DNA from 4 places in the Kitasatospora sp. NPDC094015 genome. Region 3 is predicted to be linked to each of the others. Evidence: riboswitches for the same ligand, from Rfam matches in the RefSeq annotation. Region 3 holds a riboswitch; each other region holds the start of a gene.
The links. A riboswitch is a leader RNA that binds a small molecule or an ion and turns the genes downstream of it on or off. The one in region 3 is predicted to bind cyclic di-AMP.
Positions count from the first base shown of each region.

Region 1: it holds a riboswitch for cyclic di-AMP, as region 3 does, so the genes downstream of both, ABT014_RS00775 (glycoside hydrolase family 16 protein) here and ABT014_RS04800 (transglycosylase family protein) in region 3, are expected to answer to the same signal.
Region 2: it holds a riboswitch for cyclic di-AMP, as region 3 does, so the genes downstream of both, ABT014_RS07905 (M23 family metallopeptidase) here and ABT014_RS04800 (transglycosylase family protein) in region 3, are expected to answer to the same signal.
Region 4: it holds a riboswitch for cyclic di-AMP, as region 3 does, so the genes downstream of both, ABT014_RS14760 (transglycosylase family protein) here and ABT014_RS04800 (transglycosylase family protein) in region 3, are expected to answer to the same signal.

Region 1 is NZ_JBEOUL010000001.1:172,322-179,502, forward strand. Features, by position in the region: gene ABT014_RS00760 (IclR family transcriptional regulator) at 113-907, shown strand; gene ABT014_RS00765 (antibiotic biosynthesis monooxygenase) at 952-1,254, opposite strand; gene ABT014_RS00770 (hypothetical protein) at 1,344-1,826, shown strand; gene ABT014_RS00775 (glycoside hydrolase family 16 protein) at 1,830-3,014, opposite strand; cyclic di-AMP (ydaO/yuaA leader) riboswitch at 3,018-3,185, opposite strand; gene ABT014_RS00780 (phenolic acid decarboxylase) at 3,434-3,763, shown strand; gene ABT014_RS00785 (alpha/beta hydrolase) at 3,756-4,877, opposite strand; gene ABT014_RS00790 (Pr6Pr family membrane protein) at 4,944-5,606, opposite strand; gene ABT014_RS00795 (SDR family NAD(P)-dependent oxidoreductase) at 5,799-6,569, opposite strand; gene ABT014_RS00800 (TetR/AcrR family transcriptional regulator) at 6,728-7,181, shown strand, end outside.
Region 2 is NZ_JBEOUL010000004.1:357,026-364,206, reverse strand. Features, by position in the region: gene ABT014_RS07910 (hypothetical protein) at 1-540, shown strand, start outside; gene ABT014_RS07905 (M23 family metallopeptidase) at 544-1,392, opposite strand; cyclic di-AMP (ydaO/yuaA leader) riboswitch at 1,405-1,549, opposite strand; gene ABT014_RS07900 (YiaA/YiaB family inner membrane protein) at 1,784-2,074, shown strand; gene ABT014_RS07895 (tautomerase family protein) at 2,104-2,316, opposite strand; gene ABT014_RS07890 (alpha/beta fold hydrolase) at 2,482-3,315, shown strand; gene ABT014_RS07885 (TetR/AcrR family transcriptional regulator) at 3,315-3,890, shown strand; gene ABT014_RS07880 (hypothetical protein) at 3,935-4,153, shown strand; gene ABT014_RS07875 (hypothetical protein) at 4,492-4,695, shown strand; gene ABT014_RS07870 (SpoIIE family protein phosphatase) at 4,844-7,105, shown strand.
Region 3 is NZ_JBEOUL010000003.1:105,897-113,077, forward strand. Features, by position in the region: gene ABT014_RS04775 (NAD(P)/FAD-dependent oxidoreductase) at 1-524, opposite strand, end outside; gene ABT014_RS04780 (Ppx/GppA phosphatase family protein) at 953-1,894, opposite strand; gene ABT014_RS04785 (DUF501 domain-containing protein) at 1,891-2,526, opposite strand; gene ABT014_RS04790 (FtsB family cell division protein) at 2,540-3,013, opposite strand; gene eno (phosphopyruvate hydratase) at 3,132-4,418, opposite strand; partial or broken gene ABT014_RS04800 (transglycosylase family protein) at 4,621-5,310, opposite strand; cyclic di-AMP (ydaO/yuaA leader) riboswitch at 5,312-5,506, opposite strand; gene ABT014_RS04805 (cytochrome P450 family protein) at 5,730-6,977, opposite strand; gene ABT014_RS04810 (SDR family NAD(P)-dependent oxidoreductase) at 7,138-7,181, shown strand, end outside.
Region 4 is NZ_JBEOUL010000009.1:225,594-232,774, forward strand. Features, by position in the region: gene ABT014_RS14750 (XRE family transcriptional regulator) at 1-227, opposite strand, end outside; gene ABT014_RS14755 (AEC family transporter) at 366-1,304, opposite strand; gene ABT014_RS14760 (transglycosylase family protein) at 1,417-2,451, opposite strand; cyclic di-AMP (ydaO/yuaA leader) riboswitch at 2,456-2,609, opposite strand; gene ABT014_RS14765 (LPXTG cell wall anchor domain-containing protein) at 3,085-3,711, shown strand; gene ABT014_RS14770 (hypothetical protein) at 3,823-4,338, shown strand; gene ABT014_RS14775 (hypothetical protein) at 4,356-4,697, opposite strand; gene ABT014_RS14780 (hypothetical protein) at 4,730-4,987, opposite strand; gene ABT014_RS14785 (hypothetical protein) at 5,075-6,064, opposite strand; gene ABT014_RS14790 (chitosanase) at 6,104-6,985, opposite strand; gene ABT014_RS14795 (polysaccharide lyase) at 7,181-7,181, opposite strand, start outside.

The DNA of each region.
Region 1 (7,181 bases), on a different contig from region 3:
GCGGGTTTCGTTCTGTAGGGTGGAGAGTAGTTTCCGCGATACAGAATTTCAACGGTTTGTTGAGCTAGATCGCTGGGACTCTACTCCTCCTCCCACAGTGAAGGGAACGCCGGTGGCCAGCACCCCCGCCGCAGCACCGACAGGCACCGAACGCGCCGCCGGTGGCGTGCAGTCGGTCGAGCGCGCCTTCCAACTGCTGGAAGCGCTTGCCGACTCCGGCGGCATCGCGACCCTGAGCGAGCTGTCGACCACCTCCGGCCTGCCGATGCCCACCATCCACCGGCTGATCCGTACCCTCGTCCAGCAGGGATATGTCCGCCAGGACACCGCCCGCCGCTACACCCTCGGCCCGCGGCTGATCCGGCTCGGCGAGACCTCCGGCCGGCTGCTCGGCAGCTGGGCCCGCCCCTACCTGGCCGAGCTGATGGAGGCCACCGGCGAGACCGCCAACCTGGCGGTGCTGGAGGGCGGCGAGGTGGTCTACGTCGGCCAGGTGCAGTCCCGCCGCTCGATGCGGATGTTCACCGAGGTCGGCCGCCGGGTGCAGCCGCACTGCACCGGCGTGGGCAAGGCGCTGCTGGCCCAGCTGCCCGAGGAGGAGACCCGGGCGCTGCTCGGCCCGCAGCCGCTCCAGGCGCACACCCCGTACACCGTGACGGACCCTCAGGAGCTGCTCGCGCAGCTGGCGCACGCCCGCGAGGTCGGCTACGTGGTGGACGACCAGGAGCAGGAGATCGGCGTGCGCTGCATCGCGGTCGCGGTGCCCGGCGCACCGACCCCGACCGCGCTCTCGGTGTCCGGCCCGGAGGCCCGGATCCGGGCGCTGGAGGCGGCGGCGGGCAGTGCCGCGCTGGTCCCGGTGATGCGCCAGATCGCCCTCCGGCTGGGCCAGGTGCTCGCCCCCTGAGCCCACCCGGTGCGTGACCGGGCTCGGCCTGCCGCGGGCCTGGCTCAGCCGGTGCCGGAAGCGTCCGCCGTGAGCAGGAAGACGGCCAGGTCGGGTTCGGTGCCGGCCTCGCGGAACAGCCGGGGGGCGGCGGCCATCCGCGGGTCCGCCCGCACCGCCTCCAGCGCGGCCATGTCCCGCCACAGGCTCTGCACCCGCCAGTGCCGGTCCGGCCCGCGCAGCAGTTCGGTGCGCAGCAGCCCCTCCGGCAGCTCCCCGGTGACCAGGGCCCGGTACGACGCCACGAACCCGCCCTCCCGGTCCGCGGCGATCCGTCCGCTGACCTCGCTCAGCACCCGCTCCGACACCCGTGCCTCCTCGGCTCGTCCCACTCGGCTCGCTACCGTGAGTATCGGTCCGTACGGCGAGCGGTGGGAGGTCCGAGGTGGCCAGGCGGGTGACGGCGCGCGCGGCGGCGCGGACGGCGGGTGCGGTGGCGGCGGCGCTGCTGGCGGTCGGCGGAGCGGCCGGCCCGGCGGTCGGGGCCGCCCCCGGCGGCTCGGACCTGCGGGTGGTCCGGCTGGACCCGGACCCGGCCGCGCCGGGCGGCACCACCACCCTGCACGGCTTCGTCGCCAACGGCGGGCCGGACCGGACCGCCGCGGGCTTCACCGTGCTGGCCGAGCTGCCGGCCGGGTTCACCTTCGAGGGGCCGTTCTTCCCCGACTCCTGCACCACCTCCGGCGCCGGGCACCTGCTGCGGTGCACCTTCCCCGCAGGCCTGGGCGCCGGGCGCAGCGCGACCGTCCTGGCGCCGGTCCGGGTGGCACGCGAGGTGCCCCCCGGCACACGGGCCGAGGGGCACCTGCTGGTGTCCGGCGCCGACGACCGCCACCCGGCGGACGACGGCACGCCGTTCACGCTGAGCGTGCCGGCGTGAGGGTCAGCGGTAGACCCGGACGTAGTCCGCGGCGAAGGTGATCGGCGCGGTGCCGGTGGGCGCGGGGTGGTACTGGCCGGCGCTCAGCGACAGGTTGAGGATCAGGTACGCGGACCAGTTGGTGCCGACCCCGGTGTTGTCGGAGAAGACCTTGGTGCCGTTGACGTACCAGTCGACCGAGTCGGCGCCGTAGTAGGTGCCGATGGTGACCCACTTGTCCTTGCCGATCGCGTTCGCGTCGGTGACGTACTTGGAGCCGGACTTGACGTGGTTGGTCAGCTCCAGCAGGTTCGGGTTGTCGGGGTGGTACTCGAAGGAGTCGATCTCCCCGTTGCCGTTCTTCCAGGTCCACAGCGCCGGCCAGGCGCCGGTGCCGGCGGGCAGCTTGACCCGGGTCTCGGCGTAGTCGCCGGTCTTCACCTGGAAGCCCTCGGCGGAGTACTCGGTGGTGAGCAGGCCGGTGTCCCAGGCCTGCTTGCCGTTCTCCAGCTTGTTGGCGCCCGGCTTGGCGGTGAAGGTGGCCTGCCCGCCGGAGACGCTGACGCCGCTCGGGCTCAGCCAGTCCAGCTTGTTGTCGTCCGGGTTGTGGGTGCCGTAGCGGTAGGAGCTGCTGCGGTCGGTGGTCCAGCGGGTCTTGGACAGGCTGTCGAACTCGTCCGACCAGGTCAGCGCCTTGCCCGCGACCGGCGCGCCGGTGCCGGGGGTGGGGGTCGGCGTCGGGGTCGGCGTGGGCGTCGGCGTGGGCGTCGGGGTGGGAGCCGGGGTCGGCGTGCCGGTGCCGGCCGCGGCCACCGTCAGGGTCTGCGCGGGCAGGTTGTGCCAGGCGTTCGCGGAGTCCTGCCAGAAGCCGAACTCGGTGTAGGTGCCGGCCGGCAGGGTGCGGGCGGCGCTGGTGAAGGTGGTGCCGCCCGGGCAGATCTGCACGTTGGCCGCGTTGCCCGGGAAGTCGAGGTTGTGGCCGGCCGCGTCGCGGACGCCGACGCCGACGGTCTTGGCGGTGAAGCAGCCGGAGGAGTGCAGCGTGAGGCCGGCCTTGGCGGCGGTGCCGGCGGCCATCGCCGTCGGGCCGAGGCGGTCCTGGGTGACCGTGGGGCCGGCCGCCTGGGCCTGGCCGACCAGCGGGATGCCGGCCAGCACGGTGGCGCCCGCGAGCAGGCCGAGGCGGGCGGGGGTGGGGGAAAGTCGCATGGGGGATTTCCTCTGCGACGCCTGCGAGGTGAGCTGTCGGGTTCGGGCACGAGGCTGCCCGGCCGCCTGTGGTGCGGCTTCACCCCAAGCCGCGCGGACCGCTCCTGGGCGGAGCGGGGCACGGCACGTACCTGGTTCCCCCGCTCCTGTCCATGACGGTGCTCGAGTGACCGCCCTCGGGTGGACAGGACTAGGCGTCCCGACGGCGGGTCTGCCCAGCCGGGCATCCCGTGCAGGCTAGGCAGACGGATCGCACACGGACAACGAGACGTCCCTCACACCGGCGCCCGCCGGGAACTCTCCGTAGGGCAGCGGTTCACCGGCGGACCGGTCTGCGGCGACCGCGCGTCCGCTAGGTTTGGGGTGCGGCCGGGGCCCGGCCGCACCCGCCGCCGACCGATCAGAGGATCACCCCTGAGATGACCGCGCCCCTGCCTGGCTTCGCCGGACGTACCTACCTGTTCGACGTCGACAACGGCGCCTCCTTCCGCAACTCCTACTCCGCCGACGGGACGCGGCTGCGCTGGGAGGGCCTCGGCGAGTCGGCCGGGCAGTGGGAGGACGTGCGGCTGCACGTCGCCGAGGTGGGCCCGCAGGTCTACTTCGTCAGCTGGACGGAGCAGAGCGGCATCACCGTGAGCCACGTGATGGACCTGAACGCGCTGACCGTCCGCGTCTTCTGGACGTACGAGGGCGAGGGTGGCCGGTTCGGCGAGCTGCACACCGGGAAGCTCCGGCCGCTCAGCTGACCCGCAGGCGCCCGGCCAGCCACTCCAGCGCGGCCGGCAGCAGCAGTCCCCAGGTCCGGAAGTTGTGGCCGCCCTCCGGCACCGTGGCGGTGGCCAGCGACATCGGGGCCCGCACCGCGGCGGCGAACGCCCGGGTGTCCGCGAGGTAGTCGCCGTCACCGCGTTCGGCCCCGGCCAGCAGCACCGCGATGCCGGGCGGCGGCAGGTGCCCCAGCCGCCACAGCAGGTCGGCCTCCTCCCGGCGGCGCGGGCTGCCGCCGAACAGGTCGCCGGTGGTGGCGTCCTCGGCGGCCCGGTAGTAGCCGGAGAGCGCGACGGCGCTCGGGAAGACCTCGGGGTGGCGCATGGCGAGCTTCAGCGCGCAGTAGCCGCCGGTCGAGTTGCCCATCACCGCCCAGGAGCGCGGGTCGGGCGAGATCCGGAAGCCGGCCGCGACCGCGGCCGGCACGTCGCGGGCCAGGTAGGTCTCGGCCCGGGCCCCGCCCGGGGCGTCCTCGCACTCGGTGTCGGCGGGCATCGCGGGGGACGGCCGCAGCAGCACCAGCACGGTGGGCGGCATCCGCCCGGCCAGGTTGAGCCGCAGCGCCGCGCCGGGGTAGTTCAGCCGGGTGATCAGGTTCCGGGCGTCCCCGGGGAAGCCCGTCATCACCAGGACGGCGGGGAAGCGGCGGCCGGCGTACTCGGGCCGGAAGTACTGCGGCGGCAGGTAGACGTACCCGTCGGTGCTCAGCCCCGAGCGCGGGCCGGTGATCCGTACCGCCTGGATCTCGCCGGAGGCGGCGGGCTCCCGGCCGACCGCGCCGCCGCCGCGCACCGGCTCGCGGCCGAGCACCCGCAGCCCGTCGCCCGGGGCTCCGGTGGTCACCGTGACCGGTCCGCCCGGCGCGGTGCCGAGCAGGTCGTCCCAGCTGCCGTAGAAGGAGAACCAGTCGTTCGCGGCCAGCCCGAGCGCGAGCAGCAGCGCCAGCTGGGTGGCCAGCAGCGCCGCGATCCGCCCGGCCACCGCGCGCGGGCCGGGGGCGGCCAGCCGGGGCCAGCCGCGCACCGTCGCGGCGGCCACCAGCAGGGCCGCCAGGACGGCGATCGCCAGCACCTTGTGGCTGGTCAGCCCCATGCGGTGGTGCTCCCTCGGTTCGCGCCGGTACGGGGGGGTGCGGGGGGGTGCGATCGGTCGGCCGGCTCAGCCGGGGTCGCCGGCCGGCTCGGGCGTGCTCCTGGCGTGCCGACCCCGGGGGGTGCGGCGGGCGCGGAACCGGTTGCCGAGCCAGACCAGCGCGGCGGCCACCGCCACGAACAGCGCCAGCAGCAGCGTGCAGGCGCCGGCCACCCGGCCGTAGCCGCCCGGCAGCCCCGGGTCGACGAACGGGTACGGGTACCACCGCACCAGCGACCCGCGGATCAGCGTGTACACCAGGTACACGAGCGGGAACACCAGCCACTTCAGCACCGTGGTGCGGCCGAGCCGGGCGGCCGGCGGCACCAGCAGCCAGTCGGCGAGCAGGACCACCGGCATCACCCGGTGGACGATGTCGTTCACCCACGGCAGCAGCAGGCCGAGACCGTAGCCGGACAGCAGCAGGCCGTAGATCAGTCCGGTGATGGCCAGGTAGAGCACCACGGCGCCGCGGATCTCGTCCGGCACGCCCGGGCGGCCGCGCAGGCCGAGCACACCGCCGGTGATCAGCACCAGCAGGGCGAGGAGGTTGCTGAGGACGGTGAAGTAGCTGAAGAAGTCGGTGAGCGGCGACCCCTCACCGACCGCGTGATACCCCTGGACGCCCAGCGCCACCGCCGCCAGCAGGCCGAAGGCGATACGCCCGAGCTGGACTGCACGTACCCGCATGGGCCCGACCTCCGTACCGCTGAACGATCATCAGTCGGTCCCATCATCGGTCCGGCCCTGGGCGGCTCCCGGGAGGCCGAGCGGGCGGTGCGGGTGCGGTCACCCGTTCGGGCCGCCCGCCCCGGGGCCGGGCGGGCTTCCCGGGGGGCTCCCGGCGGGGGCGGGCTTCCCGGCCGGCCGGGCTGCGGGCGCTCAGGCGTGGGTGCCGCCGTCGATCCGGAGCTCGGTGCCGGTGACGAAGGCGCCGTCGTCCGAGGCCAGCATCGCGATCACGCCGGCCACCGTCTCCGGGCCGGCGAAGCCCTGGCCGAGTGCGGGCGCGAGCTTGCCGAGCAGCGACAGATCGGCGTCGGCCGGCAGACCGGGGTTGCTGGTCATCCCGCTGGCGATCGACCCGGGGGCGACGCACACCGCGCGCAGCCCCTGCTTCGCGTACTCGATCGCGATCGCGTGGGTGAAGGACTGGATGCCGCCCTTGGTGGCCGCGTACGCCGCCATGTACGGGTGCGCGAAGGTCGCGGAGGTGGAGCTGAAGTTGACCACCACGCCCCGGCCGGTGGCCAGCAGGGCGGGCAGCGCCTCGCGGGTGACCAGGAAGGTGCCGGTGAGGTTGACGGCCAGGAGGCGGTTCCAGAACTCCAGGGTGGTCTGCGCGGTGTGCGAGGAGCGCAGGATGCCGGCCGCGTTGACCAGCGCGTCCAGGCCACCGAGGGTGGCGACCGCGTCGGCGACCCCGGCGCGTACCGCCTCCTCGTCCGCGATGTCGAGCACGGCGGTGACCAGCCGGTCGGCGGTGCCGTCGGCCTCGGCCAGCGCGCGGGTGGCGGCGAGGCCCTGCTCGACCACGTCGGCGGCGACGACGGCGCCACCCTCGGCCAGGATCCGGCGGGCGGTGGCCTGTCCGATGCCGGAGCCGGAGCCGGCGCCGGTGATCAGGACGCGGCGGCCTTCGAAGCGGTTCATGGTGGTCTCCCTACGGGGTGGTGCGAGTGCTTTCCTCTGCACGGTACGCCCGAATGGCACGTCGTGCCACCTACGCACGACGAGCCACCTCGGCCTCCGCTGCCGTAAACTGACCCGGTCCGCAGTTCCGCGCCCCCCCGGCGACCAGGGAGCCTCCCGTGTCCGGCACCGATCCGCGCCCGTCGCTCACCGAGCGGCGCAAGGCGGCCACCCAGCAGGAGATCGCGCTCGCCGCCGCCCGGCTGTTCGCCCGCGACGGGGCCGAGGCCACCACCGCCGAGGACATCGCCCGGGAGGCCGGCGTCTCGCTGCGGACCTTCTACCGGTACTTCCGCACCAAGGAGGACGCGGTCGCCCCGCTGCTCGCGGACGGCGTCCGCCAGTGGATCGACGTGCTGTCCGCCGAACCGGCCGGACCGGCCACGCCCGAGGCGCTGGAACGCTCGGCCCGCGCGGCCTTCGCGCCGACCGAGCACCGGCCCGCGGAGGCGCTGGAGTGGACCCGCGGGCTGCTGCGGGTGATGGCCGGCGACCCGGGGCTCCAGGCGGTCTGGCACCGGGTCCACCACGAGTCCGAACTCGCGCTCGCCCCGGTCCTCGCCGACCTGGCCG
Region 2 (7,181 bases), on a different contig from region 3:
CTGCGGGCGGACGGCGTGGACACCGCGGACCTGGACGCGGTGCGGGCCTGGCTGGACGCCTTCCGCGAGCTGCCGGAACCGGACCGGCTGGCGGCGTACGCGGCGGTGCCGGGGCTGGAGCCGGAGGACCGGGACGGCGGCTGGGGGCCGACCCGGCTGCTGATGATCGGGATGGCCACGGACGGCGCGCGGCTGCTGCTGGAGCAGGGCCTGATGCAGCGCAGCTACCGGAACCTGGCCGAACTGACGGCGCTCGGCCGCCCGATGCCGACCGAGCTGGCCGGCGATTTCGAGGGGTTCGAGGCGGCGGTCGTGGTCGAGGCGCTGGAGCTGTACGGGCACTGGACGGTACCCGGGCTGCCGGCCCTGCTGGTCGAGGAGTACCCGGACCTGGCACCGGAGCCGGGCACCGAGGAGATCGAGGCGTACCTGGCCGCGCGGGACGCGGACGAGCAGGGGGAGTACGACGGGCCGGACGGGCCGGACGCGTTCGACGGGCACGACGGCCCGGAGCCGTTCGGCCCCGGGGCGGCGTCCTGAACTCTAGGGCTGGAGACCGTGCGCCCGGAGCCAGCCGAGCGGGTCGACCGGGGCGCCGCCGCCGGGGCGGACCTCCAGGTGCAGGTGCGGGGAGGTGACGTTGCCGGTGGCGCCGACCGCGCCGAGCAGGGTGCCGGGGGCGACCGCGCCGCCGGTCGTGGCGATCCCGGCGAGGTGGCAGTACCAGAGCTCGGTGCCGTCCGGCAGCGTCTGGATGACCCGGTACCCGTAGGCGCCCGACCAGCCGGCCGAGCTCACGGTGCCGGCGGCCACGGCGCCGACCGGGGTGCCGGCCGGGGCGGTGAAGTCGAGGCCGGTGTGCAGGTGGGACCAGAGCGAGCCGGTCTGCCCGGGGTGCGCCGCGCCGAGCGTGTAGCCGGTGACCGGCAGGGTGGGCGCGGTGCCGCCCTGGACGGCGGGGGCCGGCGCGACGGGAGCCGGCGCGGCCTGCTGGGCGGCGCGCTTGGCCTCGGCCTCCTGGGCGGCGGCGAGCCGGGCGCTCTCCTCGACGGAGGTGCCCTGGCCGTCGGCCTGCTGCTGGATCCGGGCGGCGAGGGCCAGGCCCGGGTCGGCCGCGGTGGCGGAGCCGTCCGTCCGGTCGGCGGCCGCGTCGGCAGCGAAGACGGCCGGGGCCGGGGCGGCGTGGGCCTGGGCGGCGGAGGCGAAGCCGGTGGCGCCGAGGGCGGCGGTCATCGCGGTGACGCCGAGCAGCGGGGCTCCGCTGCGGGCCTGACGGGGCATCCGGTGCCGGGAGGCCTCGCCGCCGTGGTCCACCGGGAGGTGCTGGTCGACCGGGTGGTCGAGCAGCTGGGTGCCGGCGGCCGGGGCCTGGAGCGGGTGCGTCGACGCCACTGCGGCGTGCTCCTTTCCTTCCTTCTCGCCGACCGGGTTAGCTGACGGGTTCGGAGCAGGAAGGTCTCCTACGGCCGGGTTTCGGGCCCGGCCGATTCACCCCAAGGAACGTGGTTCCCCGGCTCCCCGGGCCCGCCGGTGAAGGCGTGCCCGCGGATTGAGCGATGGCGCGCGGTGCCGTCTGGGTACGGCGTTGCGTACCGCGCTGCGTTATCGAAAGTTAATCCTATGAGCCCCATGATTCCAAGCGCCTCGGCCGAGACTTTGGCAGCCCACCGGGACACCAGGGACCGCCCGCGCGGATCGGCGGGCCCGGTGGTGACGGACGGTGTCCGGCCGGATGAGTATCCGTACTCATGTGCCCGGCAGGGGAGTTGGAGACCCTTCCGGCATGAGCGCAAAGATGCAGACCAGAACCACGGCCGCCTACTACGCGCAGGCCGTCCTCTCCTTCGCCCTCGCCACCTCGGCCCTCGCGATCGGGATCGCCTACCTCCCGGTCAATTCCTGGATGCGGGGATTCCTCGCGGTCGGCCTGCTCTACGAGATCACCTCGGCCTTCACGCTGGCCAAGGTGATCCGGGACCGGCAGGAGGCGGACGAGCTGACCAGCCGGGTGGACCAGGCCCGGCTGGACAAGCTGCTCGCCGAGCACGACCCGTTCCGGGTGGAGGGAGCCTGACCCCCGCCCGCCGGCCGGGGCGCGGACGCCTACTGCGCGTCGGCGGCGGCCTTCGCCTTCTTCTCGGCGAAGGTCTCGCCGGCGATGGACCAGTGCGTGGCCGGGATCTCCTCGACCGCGACCCAGATCTTCTCCGGGTCCACGCCGGTGACGCCCGCGTAGGCCTCGGTGAGCGCGCGGACGATCTCCGCGGTCTGCTCCTCGCTGCGGCCGGCCAGCTGCTTGACGTTGATGAAGGGCACGACGGCTCCTGCCGCTCGAACGGGCTCTCGGGACTTGCGATCCGCTCGCACGCTACCCCAGGCCCGGCGCGCCCCCTTGACGGCTAAGGCTATTAGCCGTAGCTTAATGGCTACAGGGGCTCGCCGGACCGGCCGGCCACCCGTCGAGGAGCCCAGGAGGCAGCGATGAACAGCACCATCAGCACCCGGTACGTCCCCGTGGCCGGCGGCCGGATCGCCTTCGACGACTCGGCCGACGGCGCCACCACCGCCGCCACCGGCCACCCCGTCGTCCTGCTGCCCGGCATGCTCGACAAGCGCGCCTCCTACCGCCACCTGCGCCCGCTGCTCACCGCCGCCGGCCACCGGGTGATCACCATGGACCTGCGCGGCCTCGGCGAGTCCTCCACCGGCTTCACCGACCACTCCCCGGCCGCGATCGCCGGCGACGTGCTCGCCCTCCTCGACCACCTGGGCATCGAGCGCGCCGTCCTGGTGGGCAACTCCTACACCGGCGCCACCGTGGTCAAGGTGGCCGGCGACCGCCCGGAGCGGGTGGCCGGGATCGTGCTGATCGACGCCTTCGTCGAGAACCTGCCGCCGAACGCCTTCCAGCGCGCCCTGGTCAGGACGCTCGGCAGCGCCGTGCTGCACTTCCCCGCGCTCTGGGGCGCGGCGCAGAAGCTCTACTTCCCGACCGCCCGCCCCGCCGACTTCGACGCGTACCGGGCCGGTCTGGTCGCGATGCTGCGCGAGCCGGGCCGCCGGGAGGCCGTGCGCGGGTACGTCGGGGGCGACTCGGCCCCGGTCGGCTGGACGGCCGCCGTCCGCTGCCCGGCGCTGGTGCTGATGGGCGCCAAGGACCCCGACTTCCCGAAGCCCGAGCTGGTCGCCGACCGGCAGGCCGCCGCGCTGAAGGCCCGTAGGGTGATGATCGACGGCGCCGGCCACTACCCGATGGCGGAGTTCCCGCAGGCCACCGCCGATGCCCTGCTCCCCTTCCTGGACGAGGTCGCCTGATGCCGCGCGTCGGACTCACCCCCGCGGCGGTCGTGGACCACGCCGTGGCCCTGCTCGACGAGCAGGGCGGCGAGGCGCTCACCCTCGCCGCCGTGGCAGCCCGCGCCAAGGTCGCCACCCCCTCGCTCTACAAGCACGTCCCCGGCGGTCTGGCCGAACTGCGGCGTCTGATCGCCCTGCGGGTCACCGAGGAGCTGGCCGACCGGCTCACCGCCGCGGTGCTCGGCCTCAGCACGGACGAGGCGGTGGCGGCGCTGCTGTCGGCGTACCTGGAGTACGCCTTGCAGCACCCGGAGCGGTACGCGGCGCTGCCGCAGTCCCCCAGCCCGGCCGATGCGGAGCTGGCGGCGGCCGGCGGGCGGCTGGTCGAGGTGATCATGGCGGTGCTGCGCGGCTACGGGCTGACCGGGTCGGAGGCGGTGCACGCGACCCGGACCGTCCGGGCGGTGGCGCACGGCTTCGCCTCGCTGACCACCGGCGGGGGCTTCCGGCTCGCGGAGGACCTGACGGTCACCCGGCAGCGGCTGACCGGGGTGCTGACCGAAGGGCTGCGCACCTGGCCGGCGCCGAGCTGACGTCCACCCGTGTCCTGCCGGTCCCGGCCGGCGTTGGACAGGGTATGAAGAAGCGCAGCATGCTCGCCGTCGCCTCCCTCGCCGTCGGTGTGGTGGCCTCCTTGACCGCTCCGAGCGCCCACGCGGCCCCCGCGGGCGACCGCGGCCTGACGCCCGACGCCGTCACCGCCCCCGACGTCCCGGTCGACCTGCTCGGCACGGTCTCCGGCGGCAGCCCCGACCTGGACGGCCTGAACGCCCTGCCGGGGCAGCTCCCCGCCTGATCCGCCGCACCGCACCCGCACTCCACGAGGGCCCGCTCCATCGGGGCCGCCCTCCGCACGGGCCACCCGGGCCACCGGGTGGCCCTCGTGCTGCCCGGCCCCGGGCCCCTCCCCGCCCCGGCTGCCCTCCTCCGCCTACGCCTGACCGGAGTTGACCGGCCCTTGACCTCGGACGACCGGTCGCCGGTATAGGTTCGGGTGAGTTTCGAGACCGTTCCGTCACAGTCCCCGGGTGACACTGGCTGGTACCCGAACGTCTCCTGCGGCTCGGGGGGAACCGGCCGGTCCGCGCCCGTCCGACGACGGCGCGGCACCGGCATCACGGAGGACGTGGACAGATGACCCAGACCGTGCCGAGCGACCGGACCGCCACCGGGCTCGTCCCCGCCCAGCGCGGCGCCCGCCGCCCGGGACCCGGACACCCGCAGGACACCGTCCGCGGCCACCTCGGCCGCGCGTTCGCGGTCGCCCGGGGCCTGCGCGCGCTGCGCCCCGTCCCGGCCCGCCCGCAGCAGCCGTACGGCGAGTCCGACGGGCAGTAGCCGCCCGCCCCGCCCGCCCCCGCCTGCCGGTGCAGCCGGTCGACCGGCCCGCGCGGCCGTCCGCGCAACCAGCCGGGTCCGCAGGACGTCCATAAGATGTTCACACCAGGCAAGGGCGGTACGACGAGCGGAAGGGCCGGGTAGTCCGATGGACGTCACCCCGTCGCGCCCCGCCACCCGCACCGAACTGCGCTGCGTCCGGCTGCTGCTGCGCTGCACCGGCGCCGCCGAACTGCTCGCCACCGTGCTCGCCGAGGGGCCGACCTGGATCACCGGGGAGGGCTCGGCGCTCTACCTGCTGGACTCCGACGGGATGCTCCGCCTGGCCGCCTCGCACGGCCTGCCCGACTGGGCGCACGAGCGGTACGGCCTGGTCGACCCGGCCGGTGACCTGCCGGCCGCACGGGCCCTGCGCCGCCGCGCGACCGTGCTGCTCGACCCCGAGCGGCCCCACCCCGGCCCCGCAGGCACCGAGCCGGCCGGGAGCGGCGCCGGCAGCGGAGCCGGACGGGTCGCCCTGGCCGTGCTGCCGCTGGTGATGGACGACGCCCCGCTCGGCGTGCTGGCGCTGGCGCTGGCCCACCGCGGCACCGTCCCCCAGCGCGAGATCGAGGCGCTGGAGACCATCGCCGAGGCCTGCGCCCACCGGCTGTCCCACCTGATCGACCACGTCCAGGCCGCCGGGCCGGCGCCCGAGGGCATCCGGACCGAGCCGTACCGGGGCGAGGTTCCGCTGCTGTCGCTGGCCGTCCGGGCGGCCGGGGCGGGCGCCTTCGAACGCGACCTGGTCACCGGGGAGACCGCCTGGGACCGCCGGGCCTACCAGGTGCTCGGGCTGGCCCCGCCGACCGACCGCGGGACCCTGCCGGCCCCCGACCTGAGCCTGGTCGTCCACCCCGAGGACCTCCCCGACCTCCAGGCCGGCATCGCCGACGCGCTGGCGGCGGGCGGCCCGTACCGGCTCGGCTACCGGGTGGTGCGCGCCGACGGGAGCACCGTGCGGGTGGAGGAGTCGGGGGAGGTGATGCTCGACGGGCACGGGCGCCCGGCGCGGATCGCCGGCCTGCTGACCGACCGGGACCGGCCGGAGCCGACCGGCCCCACGCCCTCCGGAGCCGCGCCCCCGGAAGCCGGGCTCTCGGCAGCCGACCGCTCCGAAGCCGGGCGTTCCGGGGCCGAGGCCCGGACCACCCTGCTGCTCCAGCTCACCCGGGCGCTCTCCCGGGCGATCACCGTCCGGGACGTGACCACCGCGCTGACCGAGGTCGCCGGGCCCGCGCTCGGCGCCACCGGCGTGGTGCTGGACGTGGTCGACGAGGGCCGGCTGCTGCCGGTGTCCCCCACCGTCTTCGGCGGCCCGTACCGCGGCGAGCTGAACCGGTTGACCGACCTGTCGGCCGGCGTCACGGAGCAGGCGCCGGCGCGGGCCACCCCGCTGTTCAGCGAGCCGCAGCAGCCCCGGCCCGGCGGGCGCGGGCCCGACCCCTCCGCCTGGGCGGTGCTGCCGCTGGTCGCCTCCGGACGGCAGGTCGGCTCCTGCCTGATCACCTTCGACACCGACCGGGCGTTCGGCCGCGAGGACCGCACGATGTACTCGGCGTTCGCCGGCATCCTCGCCCAGTCGCTGGAGCGGGCCCGGCTCTACGACATCCACCACCACCGCGCCACCGAGCTGCAGCGCGCGATGCTGCCGCGCACCCTGCCGCGGGTGGCCGGGCTCCGCTCCGCCGCCCGCTACCTCCCCGGCACCGAGGGCATGCAGATCGGCGGTGACTGGTACGACCTGCTGCGGCTGCCGCACGGCCGGCTCGGCCTGGTGATCGGCGACGTCCAGGGCCACAACGCCGAGGCCAGCGCGGTGATGGGGCAGCTGCGCAGCGGCCTGCGCGCGTACGCCACCGACGGGCACGGGCCGGCCGCCACGCTGGCGCGGACCAGCCGGCTACTGGCCGAGCTGGACACCGAACTGTTCGCTACCTGCCTGTACCTGACCCTGGACCCGGCCACCGGCGCGCTGCACGGTGCCCGGGCCGGCCATCCGCAGCCGGTCCGGATCACCGGCGGCCGGGCGGCCGAACTGGAGCTGCCCGGCGGGCCGCCGCTCGGCGTCGACCCGCACTGGGCGTACGAGTCGGCCGGGCACGACCTCGCGGCGGGCGAGACGCTGCTGATCTACACCGACGGGCTGGTCGAGGACCGCGACGAGGACTACGACGACTCGCTGCGGCGGATGCTGGGCAGCCTGGAGCTGTGGGCCCGGCGGGCCGGCGACGCGGGCTCCGGCGAGGCCTCCCCGGACCTGGAGCGGCTCGCCGAACTGCTCACCCTGACCGTGACGGAGCGCAACTCCCGGCCGGACGACGTCGCCCTGCTCCTGCTGCACCGCGGACCGGGCGGCGCGCAGGAGTAGTTCCGGCTGTCCACGGTCGGGCGACGGGGGAGTGACGGGCGGATGACGGCTGCGCGGCGACCAGCATCGATGCGCC
Region 3 (7,181 bases):
GCGAAGCCGCCGCCGATCACCACGAAGGTCAGGGCCTTGCGGCGGACCGCCTCGTCCGTGGTGGACTCGGCCTTGTCCAGCTGCGCCATGACGTGGTTGCGGAGGCTGATCGCCTCCTCGACCGTCTTCATGCCGATGCCGTGCTCGGCCAGACCCGGGATCGGGAAGGTGCGCGAGACCGAGCCGGTCGCGACGACCAGGTACTCGAAGGGCAGCTCGTACGGGTCGCCGGCCGCGGGCTGGATGGTGGCGACCTTGCGGGCGTGGTCCACACCGGTGACCGCACCGGTGAGCACCTCCGCCTTCTTCAGGGCGCTGCGCAGCGGGGCGACGAGGTTGCGAGGCGCGACGTTGCCGCCGGCCGCCTCGGGAAGGAAGGGCAGGTACGTCATGTACGGCCGCGGGTCCACGACCGTGACGGTCGCTTCGCCATAACGCATCTTCTTGAGGATGCGCATCGCGGCATACAGGCCGACGTAACCACCGCCGACAATGAGGATGCGAGGACGCTCCGTGGTGCTCATATCCGAAAGTATCCACCCCCGCCCCGAGCGCCCTTCGTGAGGCCCGTCACAACCCCCTGGACACCCTCTGCTACACTGCGCGGCCACATCGACGGCCCCGGAGGGGCACCGGGCGGCCCCGCCGGCCCGGTGCGTGGCGGCCCTCCGACGGCGGCCCCGCTGAGCAGCAACGATCCGGGCGGGAGCCGGGTTCCCGCGCACCGTTTCGATTCCACCGCCGATCCGGAGGCCCTGCCTGGGATCCGCTGGAGGATCCGGCGATCACGCCTTCGGTCCCGCATATCGGACGGAGCGGGCCAGGAGGTGCGTCGATTGGCCGGATCGTCATGTGAAGAAATTCACGAACTTTCTCGCGACACGCCATCCGGACCGCGGCCCCGGGGCGGCGGATGCCGTCCCGGGGCCGTTCCGGTAAGGGGTGAGTGCGCTCAGGAGGCCATACTCCAGGCGATCCCGTCCAGGATGTCGTGCTCGCTGACCACCAGCTCCGCGGCGCCGGTGCGCTCCATGATCTCCAGCAGCACCAGGGCGCCGGCCGCGATCACGTCCACCCGGCCCGGGTGCATCACCGGGATCGCGGCGCGCTCGGCGTGGGTGGAGCTGAGCAGCCGGCCGGTCACCTCGCGCACCTGGTCCAGGGTGAGCCGGCTGTGGTGGATCCGCGCGGAGTCGTACTCGGGCAGCTCCAGCACGATGCCGGCCACCGTGGTGACGGTGCCGGCGACGCCGACCAGGGTGGCGGCGGCGTCCAGCGGGACGCTCTCGGCGGCCTGGTCCAGCGCTGCCTTGATGTCCGCCTTGGCCCGGGAGATCTGACCGAGCGTCGGCAGCTCGGCGGGGGCGAAGTGCCGCTCGGTCATCCGGACGCAGCCGATGTTCACCGAGCGGGCCGCCTGCACGTCCTCGGCGCCCAGCACGAACTCGGTGGAGCCGCCGCCCAGGTCGAAGACCAGGTAGGGGGCGGGCAGGTCGGAGCCGGCGAGCTCCTTGGTGGCGCCCAGGAAGGACAGGTGCGCCTCCTCCTCGCCGGTGATCACCTCCGGCTCGACGCCCAGGATCTCCCGGACGCCCTTGGTGAACTCCTCGGCGTTCTCGGCGTCCCGGGAGGCGCTGGTGGCGGTCAGCCGGATCCGGTCCGGGGTGACGCCGTGCCCGGTGATCAGGGCCGCGTACTCGCGGCAGGCCGCGAAGGTGCGCTCCAGCGCCTCGGGGGCCAGCCGGCCGGTGCTGTCCACGCCCTGGCCGAGCCGGTTGATCACCATCCGGCGGTCCAGGTCGGTGATCGCACCGGTCGCGGGGTCGAGGTCCGCGATCAGCAGCCGGATGGAGTTGGTGCCGCAGTCGATGGCGGCGACCCTGCTGAGCGTCACTGGTCCTCCTGCTCGGCCCGGGCGCGCTTGGCGGCACGCTCGGCGGCCTTCTGCTCCTTGGCCGCGATCACGGCCTCGTCGTCCTGCGCGGCCGCCCGCTGCTCGGCGACCCGGGCGGCGCTCGCCTCGACCTCGGCCGGGGAGACGCAGGGGCCCTTGGCCCACCAGTCCTCCAGCATGCCGATCGCCTCGTCGCCCAGCGGGTTGACGCCGGGGCCGGCCGCCAGCGAGTGGCCGACCAGCACGTGCAGGCACTTCACCCGGTCCGGCATGCCGCCCGCGCTCGGGAAGCCCTCCAGCACCTCGATGGCGTCCCGGCGCGCGATGTAGTCCTCGTGCGCCGTGCGGTAGTCGGCGGCCAGCTCCGGGTCCTCGGCCAGCCGCGCCGTCTGGTCCTTCATCACCCCGTCCGCCTCCAGGGTGCCGATCAGCGAGGCCGCCTTGGGGCAGGTCAGGTAGTACAGGGTCGGGAACGGCGTGCCGTCCGGCAGCCGGGGCGCGGTCTCCACGACGTCCGGGTTGCCGCACGGGCAGCGGTGGGCGACCCCGCGCAGGCCGCGCGGAACGCGGCCGAGCTGGGCCGCGATGGCGGCGACGTCGGAGTCGGCGACGGGGGTGTGCTCAGTGGTCATCAGCGGTCTGTCTTCAGTGAGGGGCGGGGGTGAGGGGGTGTGCTTCGGCGACGGGCGCGGCCGGCGGCGGGGCGGCGTCGGCCAGGTCGACCGACTCCCAGAAACCGGCGTACCACGGCTTGCCGGCCTGCGTCTGGGCGGCGGGCGCCGCACCGGTCGAGGACGACCTGACGGTCGCCGAGGGCGACGGGTCCACCGACACGAACGGCGTCTCGCCCGGCAGCGCGTAGTGCAGCCGTTCGCGGGCCTGCGCCTTCACGTACTCCGGGTCCTGCCAGCGGGCCCGGTCGCGGGTGAGCTGGTCGACCTGCTGGCGGACCTGCTCGGCGCGGGCCCGCTGCTCGGCGAGCTCGGCGCGCTGCGCGATGAACTGCCGCGCGGGGTAGGCGAGTATCGCCACCAGCGAGCACAGGACGAGCACGAGGACGGTGGCCCGGCTGGTGAACCGCGGCCGTGCCGCCAGCCCCGGAATCCTCCACCTGGCCATCTCGTACCCCTCCTGCGAACACTGGTGCCCCGGCCCCCACCCTACGGGGTGAGGACCGGGGCCCAGGTGCACCGGCCGTGTGTCAGCCGGTCTTGTCGCTCAGCTGCCTAGCGGCTGCTCACTCGGCGGCGCGGAAGCGGGGGAACGCCCCGCGGCCCGCGTACTCGGCGGCGTCGTCGAGGATCTCCTCGATGCGCAGCAGCTGGTTGTACTTGGCGACGCGCTCGGAGCGGGCCGGGGCGCCGGTCTTGATCTGGCCGCAGTTGGTGGCGACGGCGAGGTCGGCGATGGTGACGTCCTCGGTCTCGCCCGAGCGGTGCGACATCATGCAGCGGTAGCCGTTGCGCTGGGCCAGCTCGACGGCGTCCAGGGTCTCGGTCAGCGAGCCGATCTGGTTGACCTTGACCAGCAGCGCGTTGGCGGTGCCGGACTCGATGCCGCGGCGCAGGCGCTCCGGGTTGGTGACGAACAGGTCGTCACCGACCAGCTGGACCTTGTCGCCGAGGCGCTCGGTCATGGCCTTCCAGCCGTCCCAGTCCGACTCGTCCAGCGGGTCCTCGATGGAGACCAGCGGGTAGGCGGCGACCAGCTCGGCGTAGTAGTCGATGAGCTCGGCGGAGGAGATCGCCTTGCCCTCGAACTGGTAGGTGCCGTCCTGGTGGAACTCGGAGGCGGCGACGTCCAGGGCCAGGGCGACGTCCTTGCCCGGGGTGTAGCCGGCCTTCTTGATCGCCTCGGTGATGAGGTCGAGCGCCTCGCGGTTGGAGTCCAGGTTCGGCGCGAAACCGCCCTCGTCGCCGAGGCCGGTGGACAGGCCGCGCTCCTTCAGCACGCCCTTGAGCGTGTGGTAGACCTCGACGCCCCAGCGGACGGCCTCGGAGAAGGACTCCGCACCGATCGGAGCGATCATGAACTCCTGGATGTCCACGTTGGAGTCCGCGTGCGAGCCGCCGTTGAGGATGTTCATCATCGGGACGGGCAGCACGTGCGCGTTGGGACCGCCGAGGTAGCGGAACAGCGGCAGGTCGGAGGCCTCGGAGGCGGCGTGCGCGACGGCGAGGGAGACGCCGAGGATCGCGTTGGCGCCCAGCGAGGACTTGTCCGGGGTGGCGTCCAGGTCGAGCATGGCCTGGTCGATCAGGCGCTGCTCGGTGGCGTCGTAGCCGACCAGCTCCGGGCCGATCTGCTCGATGACGGCCAGTACGGCCTTCTCGACGCCCTTGCCGAAGTAGCGGTTCTTGTCGCCGTCGCGCAGCTCGAGGGCCTCGAAGGCACCGGTGGAGGCGCCGGACGGGACGGCGGCACGGCCCGTGCTGCCGTCGTCGAGCCCGACCTCGACCTCGACCGTGGGGTTACCGCGCGAGTCGAGAATCTCACGGGCTACGACGACATCAATGGACGGCACGAGGCATCTCCTTGCGGAAGCGGGATGTGTTGTCGTTACGACCAGAGCCTAACCGCACCCGGCTGCCCGGCCGCGCAGACCTCGGCTCCGTCTCACCGTGTGACCCGGCTACTCGCCGGTAGTTCACCTGAATGCCCGCAAACCAGGCCGGTCCCGGGGGCGGCCGCCGGACCGGCCCGGCGCGCGGGCCGCCGGATCAGCCGAGGTGGAGCACCTGGCCCGGCTCGATCAGGTCCGGGTCGGTGCCGACCACCGAGCGGTTGGCCTGGTAGAGCCGCTCCCACCCGCCCTCGACGCGCTGCGCCTCGGCGATCGCCGACAGGGTGTCCCCCGGCGAGACGGTGTACGAGCCCTCGCCCGACGGCGCGGCGGCCGGCTCGGGGGCGGCCTGCGCCTCGGCGTCGCGCGGTCCGCGCGAGCCGTTCGCGCTGTTCCCGCCGTTCGAGCCGTTCGCGCCGGAGCGGCCCGGCGCCTCGTCCCGACCGGGACCGTCGGCGTCCACCCGGGCCGGTGAACCGCCCTTGGCGAGGCCGGCTCTGAGCGAGCAGACCGGCCAGGCGCCCGGGCCCTGTGCGGCCAGCACCCGCTCGGCGACGGTGATCTGCTGCGCCTTGGTGGCCTGGTGGGCCTGGCCCGCGTACTGGGTGCCGCCGAAGGAGCGCCAGGTGCTGGGGGTGAACTGCAGGCCGCCGTAGAAGCCGTTCCCGGTGTTGATGCCCCAGTTCCCGCCGCTCTCGCACTGGGCGACCTTCTCCCAGGTGGAGACGGGCGCGGCGGCGGCGACGCCGGCGGTGAGCAGCGGCAGCGCCAGCCCGGCGCCGGCGACGCCGGCGACGATGGCCTGCTCGGCCCGGGTCCAGCGGCGGTGACAGACCGTACCGGTGAAGAGCATGTGGTTCCCTCTCCGAACGCCTGCGAGGTGAGCTGTCGGGTTCGGACCGGGAGGTGGCCCGGCCGCTCGGCGGGTCACAGGGAGGACCTGTGCCCGCCGGCGGCTTCACCCCGAGCCGTCGGGGACGGCAACAAACCTGGGTCCCCCGCCCCTGTCCTTGGTCTGGTCGGTTTCCCGGGCACGGCGGACAGGATTCGGCGTACCGGGTCCGGGGCCCACGGCTGCGGGCTGCACGGAGGTTAGGCAGATCTGTCGGTCAATCACAAGCTCATATCGTGGGTATCACGAGGAAATTACGAACATCGCCAGATCGTTCACCAACCGTCTAGGTATGTCCAGGTTGATGACGTTTCGGACGGCGGCGCGACACGCACGTTCGACACGCCGTCAGAACGGGCCCCGGGCGTCCGGGCGGGTGATCAGGGACGCGGGGTGAAGGCCACCGGCAGTTCGCGCAGACCCCGCATGATCAGACCGCCGCGCCAGCGCAGCTCGGCCGGGTCCGCGGCGAGCGAGAGGTCCGGCAGCCGGGTGAGCAGGGTGGCGATCGCGAGCTGCCCCTCCAGCCGGGCCAGCGGGGCGCCGATGCAGTAGTGGATGCCGTGGCCGAAGCCGAGGTGCGGGTTGTCCCGGCGGGCGAGGTCGAGGGTGTTCTCGGCGGCGAACCGGGCCGGGTCGCGGTCGGCCGCGGCCAGCACCACCAGCACCGGGTCGCCCACCGGGATGTCCACCCCGCCGATGGTCAGCGGCCGGGTGGCGAAGCGCCAGGTGGCCAGCTCCACCGGCCCGTCGTAGCGCAGCAGCTCCTCCACCGCGGTGGCCAGCAGGGCGCGCTCGCCGCGGTGGACCGACTCCTGGAGCAGGGCCCGCTGCTCGGGGTGGCCGAGCAGCGCGTACAGGCCGTTGCCGATCAGGTTGACGGTGGTCTCGAAGCCGGCGAAGAGCAGGATGAAGGCCATCGCGGCGGCCTCGTTCTCGGTCAGGTGCTCGCCGTGGTCGCTGGCCCGGATCAGCCCGGAGATCAGGTCGTCGCCGAGGTCGGCGCGCTTGCGGTGGATCAGCTCCAGCAGGTACGTGCGCATCTTCTTGACCGCCCGGGCCACCCCGCCGCGCGGGCCGCCGCCGTGCCGGATCATCATGCCGGCCCAGTCCCGGAAGTCGTCCTGGTCCTCGGCGGGCACGCCGAGCAGGTCGCAGATCGCGTAGATGGGGAGCGGGAAGGCGAACTCGTGGATCAGGTCGGCCGAGCCGCGGGCCGCGAAGCCGTCGATCAGCCGGTCGGTGAGCTGCTGCACCCTGGGCTCGAACTCGGCGACCCGGCGCGGGGTGAAGGCCTTGGAGACCAGCCGGCGCAGCCGGGTGTGGTCCGGCGGGTCGATGTTGAGCAGGTGGGTCATCAGGTCGGCCTGGCGCTCCCCCGGGATGCCGACCCGGCCGCTGCGGTGCGCCTGCTCGCTGTGGTGCGCCGGGTTCTTGGAGAGCCGGCCGTCGGCCAGCGCCTGCCGGGCGTCGGCGTACCGGGTGACCAGCCAGGCGTCCACCCCGCTGGGGAGCGTGGTGCGGTGCACGGGGGCGTGCTCGCGCAGCCAGGCGTACGCGGGGTAGGGATCGGCGGCGAACTCCCACGTGAAGAGCTGCGGCTGGGTGGACTCGACGGATTCCGGCATGTCATGACCGTAACCTTTGCCTGCGCGGGCGTGAGTCTGGTCACCTGAGGGGTAATCCCTGTTGCGGAGGGTCGCTGCGTGCCTACGATCCTCCGACAATCATCGGTGGGCGGCTGTGCGGTGCGGTCCACGGGGTTTCGCTCTGAAGGAGGAGCAGGCCATGCGAGTAGCCGGGGCAGTGGTGGTCATCGCGGTGCTGGGCGG
Region 4 (7,181 bases), on a different contig from region 3:
ACCCGGCAACCCGCTGCTGCCTTGCGGCGGAGTGTCTCGACCAGGTTCGGCTGTTCGAGCCACAGGAAGTAGTTCGTGTATCCGGCGAACAGCAGATCGCGCCTCGCGCCCGCGATCAGCTCGCCCCACACGGACGACGGACAGGCCGAGCGGTACGGGTAACTGCGGACGATCTCCCGGTCCGGACCGGTCTTCAGGACATCGCTGACTGCTTTCGGCCACAGCACAGGTGCTTCAACTCCCAACGCCTTGGCGGCATCCTCCCGGTTCCTCGCACGGGGGATCAGATCATCGTCCGACAACCGTCGTTCGACCGGCAACGACCCCGCGGTGTCGCGACCGGCTCCGGCACCTGCGCGGGGTCCTCAGTTGGTCGGGCCGAGGGTCCAGTAGACCAGGGAGAGGGTGGCCATCGAGACGAGGGTGGAGGTGAGTACCGAGTCGCGGGCCAGGGTGGTGCTGAGGCCGTACTCGCGGGCGTAGACGAAGGCGTTCTGGGCGGTGGGCAGGGCGGAGCAGAGCACCACCGCGAGCAGTTGCGGCCGGGGCAGGTGGAGCAGCAGGACGCCGACGGCGAGTGCGGCCAGGGGCTGGACCAGGGTCTTGAGCAGGACCGTGACGCCGACCTCCGCGCGGCGCCCGGCGGTGGTGGGGTCGCGGTGGCCGTGCAGCGACATGCCGAGCGTGACCAGGGCGGTCGGTACGGCGGCCGCGCCGAGCAGTTCGCCGGGGCGGGCGAGGGCGGTGGGCAGGGTCCAGCCGGCGGCGGAGAGCAGCGCGCCCAGGGCGGAGGCCAGGATGATCGGGTTGCGCAGCGGCAGCATCGCCAGCGCGAGCAGCCGGCCGCCGTGGGCGCCCCGCGCGGTGCCCACGTCCAGCAGCGCGAGGATCACCGGGGAGACCAGCAGCACCTGGAACAGCAGGATCTGCGCGACGAACGAGGCGTCACCGAGCACCTGGAGGGCCACCGGGATGCCCAGGTTGGCCGAGTTGACGTACCCGGCGGCCATGCCGCTGATCGCCTGGTCGGCCGGCCGGCGGTCGAACAGCCGGCGTGCGGCCAGCGCGCCCAGTCCGGTGGCGAGCACCGTGCCGGCGGCGAAGGCCAGCATCGCGCCGGTGGCGAAGGTGTCCAGCCGGGCCCCGGCGAGCATCGTGAACAGCGCGGCGGGCATGGCCACGTGGAAGACGAACCGGCCGAGCACCGCCTCCGCCTGCGGGCCGAGCAGCCCGGTGCGGGCGACCAGGTACCCGACCGCGGTGAGCACCCAGATCGGCGTGAAGCCGGTGAGCAGGTGCTGCATGGAACCTCGGGTGCTGATCGTCCGGTACGGGCCGCCGGCGGCAGTCTGCCAGGGCCGCCCGTCACGCTTCCGGGCGGGGCCGGTGCCGGCCCCGCCCGGAAGTCCGGACGGCTCAGGGGAGGGTGAGCACCTGGCCGGGGTGGATCAGGTCCGGGTTGCCGCCGACCGTCGGGGAGTTGTTGTCGTACAGGTGCTGCCAGCCGCCCAGGGTCAGGCTGTTGGAGATGGTGGAGAGGGTGTCGCCGGGGGCCACCGTGTAGGTGGTGGCGGGCGCCGGGGTGGTGGCGGCGACCGGGGTCGTGGCGGCCGGGTCGGGCGTGGCGGCCGTCGTCGGGGCGGGGGTGGTGGCGGGGTCGACCGGCAGGCCGGTGGTCGGCGCGGTGGTGCCGGTGGCGCCCGGCACGGGCAGGTCGCCGGTGGTCGGGGTGCCGGACGGCGAGGGGCTGACCGGCGTGCCGGGGACGGTCGCGGTCGGGTCCGGGGTGGTGACCGGCGTGGTGGCCGTCGGGTCGCCGGTGGGCTGGCCGGTCGGCGTGCCCGGCAGCGTGCTCGGCTGGCCGGACGGCTGGGTGCCGGGCCGGCCGGCGGGCTGGTCCTGGCCGGCCGGCGGGACCGGGGCGGTGGTGCCGTTGCCCTCGGTCGGGACGGAGGGCTGCGAGGTCAGGTACGGCAGCGGGAACTGCGGGACCACGCCGCCGTCGCCGCGGACCGGTGCCGAGGTGCTCGGGGCCGGCGTGGGCTCGGGCGTGCTGGTGGGCGCCGGGGTCTGCGCGGCCGGCAGGCCGGCGGCCGGGCCGCAGGTGGGCCACAGGCTCGGGCCGTGCCCGGCGAGCAGTCGCTCCGCGACGGTGATCTGCTCCTGCGGGGTGGCGTGGTCGGGCTGCGCCGCGAACTCGTCGCCGCCGTACGCCACCCAGGTCCGCAGGGTGAGCCCGAGGCCGCCGTAGCGCCCGGTGCCCGGGTCGACCGTCCAGTTCCCGCCCGTCTCGCACTGCGCGACCGCCTGCCAGGTGTCCGGCGTGGCGGCGTGCGCCCCGGTCGCGGTCAGCAGCGGCAGGGCCAGCCCGACCCCCGCCACACCGGCGGCCGCGACGGCGCGATCGGTCTGGGTGGGACGACGGTGACGACCGGAGCCCGAAAAGACCATCAGATATCCCTCTCCGCACGCCTGCGAGGTGAGCTGTCGGGTTCGGACCGGGAGGTGGCCCGGCCGCGCGCTGCGCGGCTTCACCCCAAGCCGAGGGGGATCGGCGAAAGAACCTGGGTCCCCCGCCCCTGCCCAGGGTCTTTCGGTCGTCCCGGTCACGCGGTGGGCAGGGTTGGGCGTGCCGTGTCACCGGGAGTCCGCAGCAGCGGACTGAACCGGAGATTAGAGGGATCAACGCCTCAATAACAAGCCTGCATACTGAGCATCACACAATCATCACGAATTACTTGTGCCTTGGTGGCCGAGACCCTCCTGACCTGCGCTCGCGGGCGTGCCGGAAGCACCCCGGGGCGGCACCGGAGGTTCGCCGTCGCACCGTCCACCAGGGGCGACCGGCAGGGTGCGGACCGGCGCCGACCGGCGTGACGCAGGCCACGGTGCGGCCGGCCCCCGGCGGGCCCCGCGGCTGAACCCGGCGACCGGGCGCAGCCGTAGGACGGGTTGACGTGTCGCTGCGCCCGGTCGGCAGGACCGGCCGGGGTGGGGCGGCGGCCCGTGCTGGTCCATCGAATCCGGTCCACCGAATCCCGGAGAACTCCGTCCCGCCTCCCGGGACCTGAAGGAGATGCGTACATGAAGCAGGTCCGATCCGCTGTCGTCGTGGGCTGCGCGGTCGCCGCGCTCGCCGCGGCGGGCTCCGGCACCGCGTTCGCCTGGCACCCGAGCGACGCCGCGCTGACCGTCGGCTGCCGGACCGACGAGACCCACGTCCAGGTCGTGCTCGGCAACAACTACAAGGCCAAGGGCGACTACACCTTCGCCCGCCAGGGCAGCGACGAGAAGTACACCGGCACCGTGGACGCCCACGGCACCGTCAAGCTGACCGTCGGCTACACCGGCAAGGGCGACACCTGGCGCTACACGCTGGCGGACACCCACGTCGACAAGAAGATCGCCGACGTGCCGCTCTGCACCCCGCCGTCCACCCCGCCGAGCCCGTCGGTGCCGCCGAGCGGCAGGCCCACCCCGCCGCCGAGCGGCACCCCGTCGCCCAGCGCGTCCGTCCCGGCCGCCTCGCCGTCCACGCCGACCTCCGGCACGCCGACCCCGAGCGGGTCCGCCACGCCCGACAAGCCGAAGCTGGCCGAGACCGGCGGCGGCAGCAACGGCGGTCTGATCGCGGCCGTCGGCGGCGGCGCGGTGCTGGTCGGCGTCGGGGTGCTGGTCGCCGCCCGGCGCAAGGGCCGGCACGGCAACTGAGCGGACGACCCGGACGGGCCGTCGGGACGTGGCGAACCGCCGCGACCCGGCGGCCCGTACTCCTGGACGGGCGCGGTCGTGCGCCCGGACCGCAAGCCCAGGAGGACACCCATGCTGCGATTCGACGGCCCGTGGCGGATCACCGTGGTCGGCAAGGACGCCGACTTCGAACAGCGGGCGGTGGTGCGGACGCCGTACGGCAGCCAGGTGGTGGCGGGCCGGGTCGGGGAGTTCCTCGACGTCCGGGAGGACTCCTGGGAGCTGGTCCTGGAGCACCTCTACCCGGGCCTCGGCTGGCGGCCGGACGTGAAGGTGGTGCCCGGACCGCTCTCCTCGCACGGCGGCCGGCGCAGCCGGGTGGTGCACGCCAAGGACGTCCGGTGGCCGCAGCACCCGCACGACACCAGTGTCCGCAACTTCGTGGTCCGCCTGGAGGCGCTCGGCACCGAGGCGCCCCGCCGCGCTCCCCAGGACGCACCCGTCACGGCCGCCGCCCCGACCACCCGCACCAGCTCCGACCCCGACCTCGGCCCGATCCCGGCGCCCACCCGCCGCAGCACGGAGACGCGTGGCACGGAGACCGGCCGCAGCACGGGTACCACCGGCACCGCGGGCTCCTGGGGGTAGGCGGGAGTCGCCCTCGGTCAGGCAGTGAGATCGATGAGCCGGACCGGCTCGTCCTTCCAGCGGCCCGGGTCGACGGTGGCGATCAGGGCGCCGTCCGGCCGTTCGGGGGTGGGTGTCGCCGCGTACCGGCAGTGGTCCCGTCCCCAGGTGGTCCCTGCCGCGACCGCCAGGGCGGCGGCGAGGTCGAGTTCGAGGACGATGACGGCGGGCAGCGCGGCGAGGTGCTCGGCGGTGCCGGGGCGCGCGCGGTCGGCCTCCACGAGCGCGCAGGCGGGGGCGTAGAGGTGCCAGCCGTTCTCGGCGTGGGCCCGGTGGATGAGGCGGGAGGCGAGGGGGTTGCCGCGGCCGGCGGCGACCATCGCGGTCTCGTCCAGGACCACGTGGAGTTCGGTCACCGGCCGTCCGCCTCGGCCAGGCGCCGGTCGAGCTCGGCGTCCAGCTCCTCGGTCCGGGTGGCGGAGGGGTCGTACCCGTTCCACGCCTGGAGCTTCCGGCGGGCCTGCTCGGCCCGCTCGGCGCGCTCGGCGGGGGTGAGGACCGTCTCGGCGAGGCGGGCCAGATAGGCGCGCAGCGAGAGGTGCTCGGCGGCGGCGACCTCGGCGAGGCGGTCGCGGGCCTCGGCGGGGATGCGCACGTTGGCGTCGGCCATCGGATGCTCCTTCCGGTGTACGCCCGAGGGTACGGGTACGCACCCGTACCCGTCCAGCGTTCCTCCGGCCACCCGCGCGGGTACGGGCTACGCCGCCTCGGGGTGGAGCAGGAAGTCGAGGGCGCGGGTGACGGTGGTGTCGTCCGGGGGCGGGGCGGTGTGGGTGCGGATGTGGGCGAGCAGGGCCGGGTCGGGAGCCAGGCCGTGGCGGGTGAGGAAGTAGCCGACGGCCTCGGTCCAGATCCAGTGGCCGTCGGTGCGGAAGCCGCTCGGGACCACCTCGCCGGCCGTCGGGTCCAGCGGGTCGGGCATCCGGGCGGTGGTGCTGAGCAGCGGGCGGCCGGCGGCCAGGTGGGCGAGCACCCGGTCGCGGTCGGGGCCCTCGGGGAGCAGCGGGTGGTCGGGGCGGAAGCCGGGGCCGAGCTCCGGGTCGGCGTGGTCGAAGACGCGGGCGACCTCGAACTCCGGCCCGTCGGTGGCCGCCGCCGCCCACAGCAGCAGCGAGCGGTCCAGGGCCAGCCGCTGGTACCCGGTCGCCTCGGCGCCGATCGCGATCACCTCGACGCCCGCCCGGTCGTCGCCGACCGCCGTCAGCGCCTCGTGGAAGGTACCGGCCAGCAGCGGGGCGTCGTCGGGGTGTTCGGCCTGCACCAGGTAGACGCGGCGGTCCGGCTCGTCCGCGAACAGGGCCCGGCGCCAGCACCGCCACACGCCGGTGACCTGGTCGGCGCAGGTCTCCGCGGTGAGCAGCACGGCTTCGTCGAGGAGGTCCGCCGCGAGCTGCGCCCCGTCGCCGTACTCGGTGAAGTCGTGCAGCGGATCGGGGCGCAGCGCGACCGTGAGGAAGTCGTCCGGGGCGAGTTCGGCGCCGACCAGAGCGGCCGCCGTGGCCAGCTCGTCCGGCGTCACCGGCCGTCCCCGTCCGGCGAGTTCGGCCAGGACGAGGGCGGTGGCGGTGCGCACCCCGCCGTCGGCGAGGGCGAGCCGGGCCGATCGCAGCGGCGCGTCGGGGATCCGGCCCGCCAGGGCGAGCAGCAGCTCGTGGCAGGCGGTGTCGCGCGGTCGTGGATCGGGCATGGCGGTCCCTCTGCGGTGGTGGGGCGGGTGGCGGGGCGGCTACTTGTCGATGTGGAAGCTCTCGCCGTAGACCTTCCACACCAGCGGGGTCCGGAGGTCGAGGTTGCCGGCCTTGAGGAAGACCAGCTGCTCGGTGTCGACGCGGTCGGTCTCCTCGTGCGCGGCCTCGGTCTTCATCGCGGCCCGGCGGGCGTCCAGGAAGGCGGTCAGGTACGCCTTCTCGTCGCCGCCCTGGGCCGGGGTCTTCGCCTTCTTCATCGCGGTCGCCCGGATGCCGCCGAAGCTGGTCGAGTCGTCGCCCGGGCCGTGCATCACGATCGCGTCGTAGTAGATGAACTGGCCGAGCGCGCGCAGCCCGTCGCCCTGGGCCTGCATCACGGCGGGGCCGAAGTAGACCCGGTCGCGCTCGTCCGACTGGGCCTTCTGGAAGGCCGGGTCGGAGGCGGCCTTCTTCCAGTCGCCGACGAAGTTCGGGTCGAGCCCGGAGTGCGAGGCGGAACCGTCCAGCTTGCTCAGCGCGGGGAGGTACTTGGCGAGCACGTTGTCCGGGTTGAGCTCCTGGTAGTGCTTGAGCATGTCGTACATGTCGCCGGTGCCGGAGCAGAAGCCGACGATGCCGCCGGTGTAGCCGCGGCCGTCCTTGATGTCCTCGATGTACGGGACCTGCGCCTTCCAGTCCAGCGAGGAGTTCTCCGCGCTGGAGACCAGCTGCTGGGCGATCTCCTTCAGCCGCGGGTCGTTCAGGCCGGTGCCGGTGGCCGCGGTGTCGGGGGAGGCGCTGGTGGAGGCGCCGGGGGTGGGCTGGGTGGTCCGGTGCGGTCTGGCGAAGGCCGCGGCGGCGGGGACGGTGCTCACCAGCACGACCGCGAGGGCGATGCGCAGGGGGGTGGACCGGTTCGACCGGGCGTGCTTCGACCGCATTGGGACTCCATGGGTGTGTCTTCGCCGCTGCTTCGTCGGACATGCCGGTGGCATCCCCGTTACGGGAAACGGACGGTGGCGGAGGTGGGGTTCAACTCCGGTGCCCTGCCCCGGGGAACGGGTCGGTGCCGGGCCGGACGCCGGTCGGTGCCGGATGCCGGTCGGTGCGGGGCGCCGGTCGGTGCCGGGCGCCGGT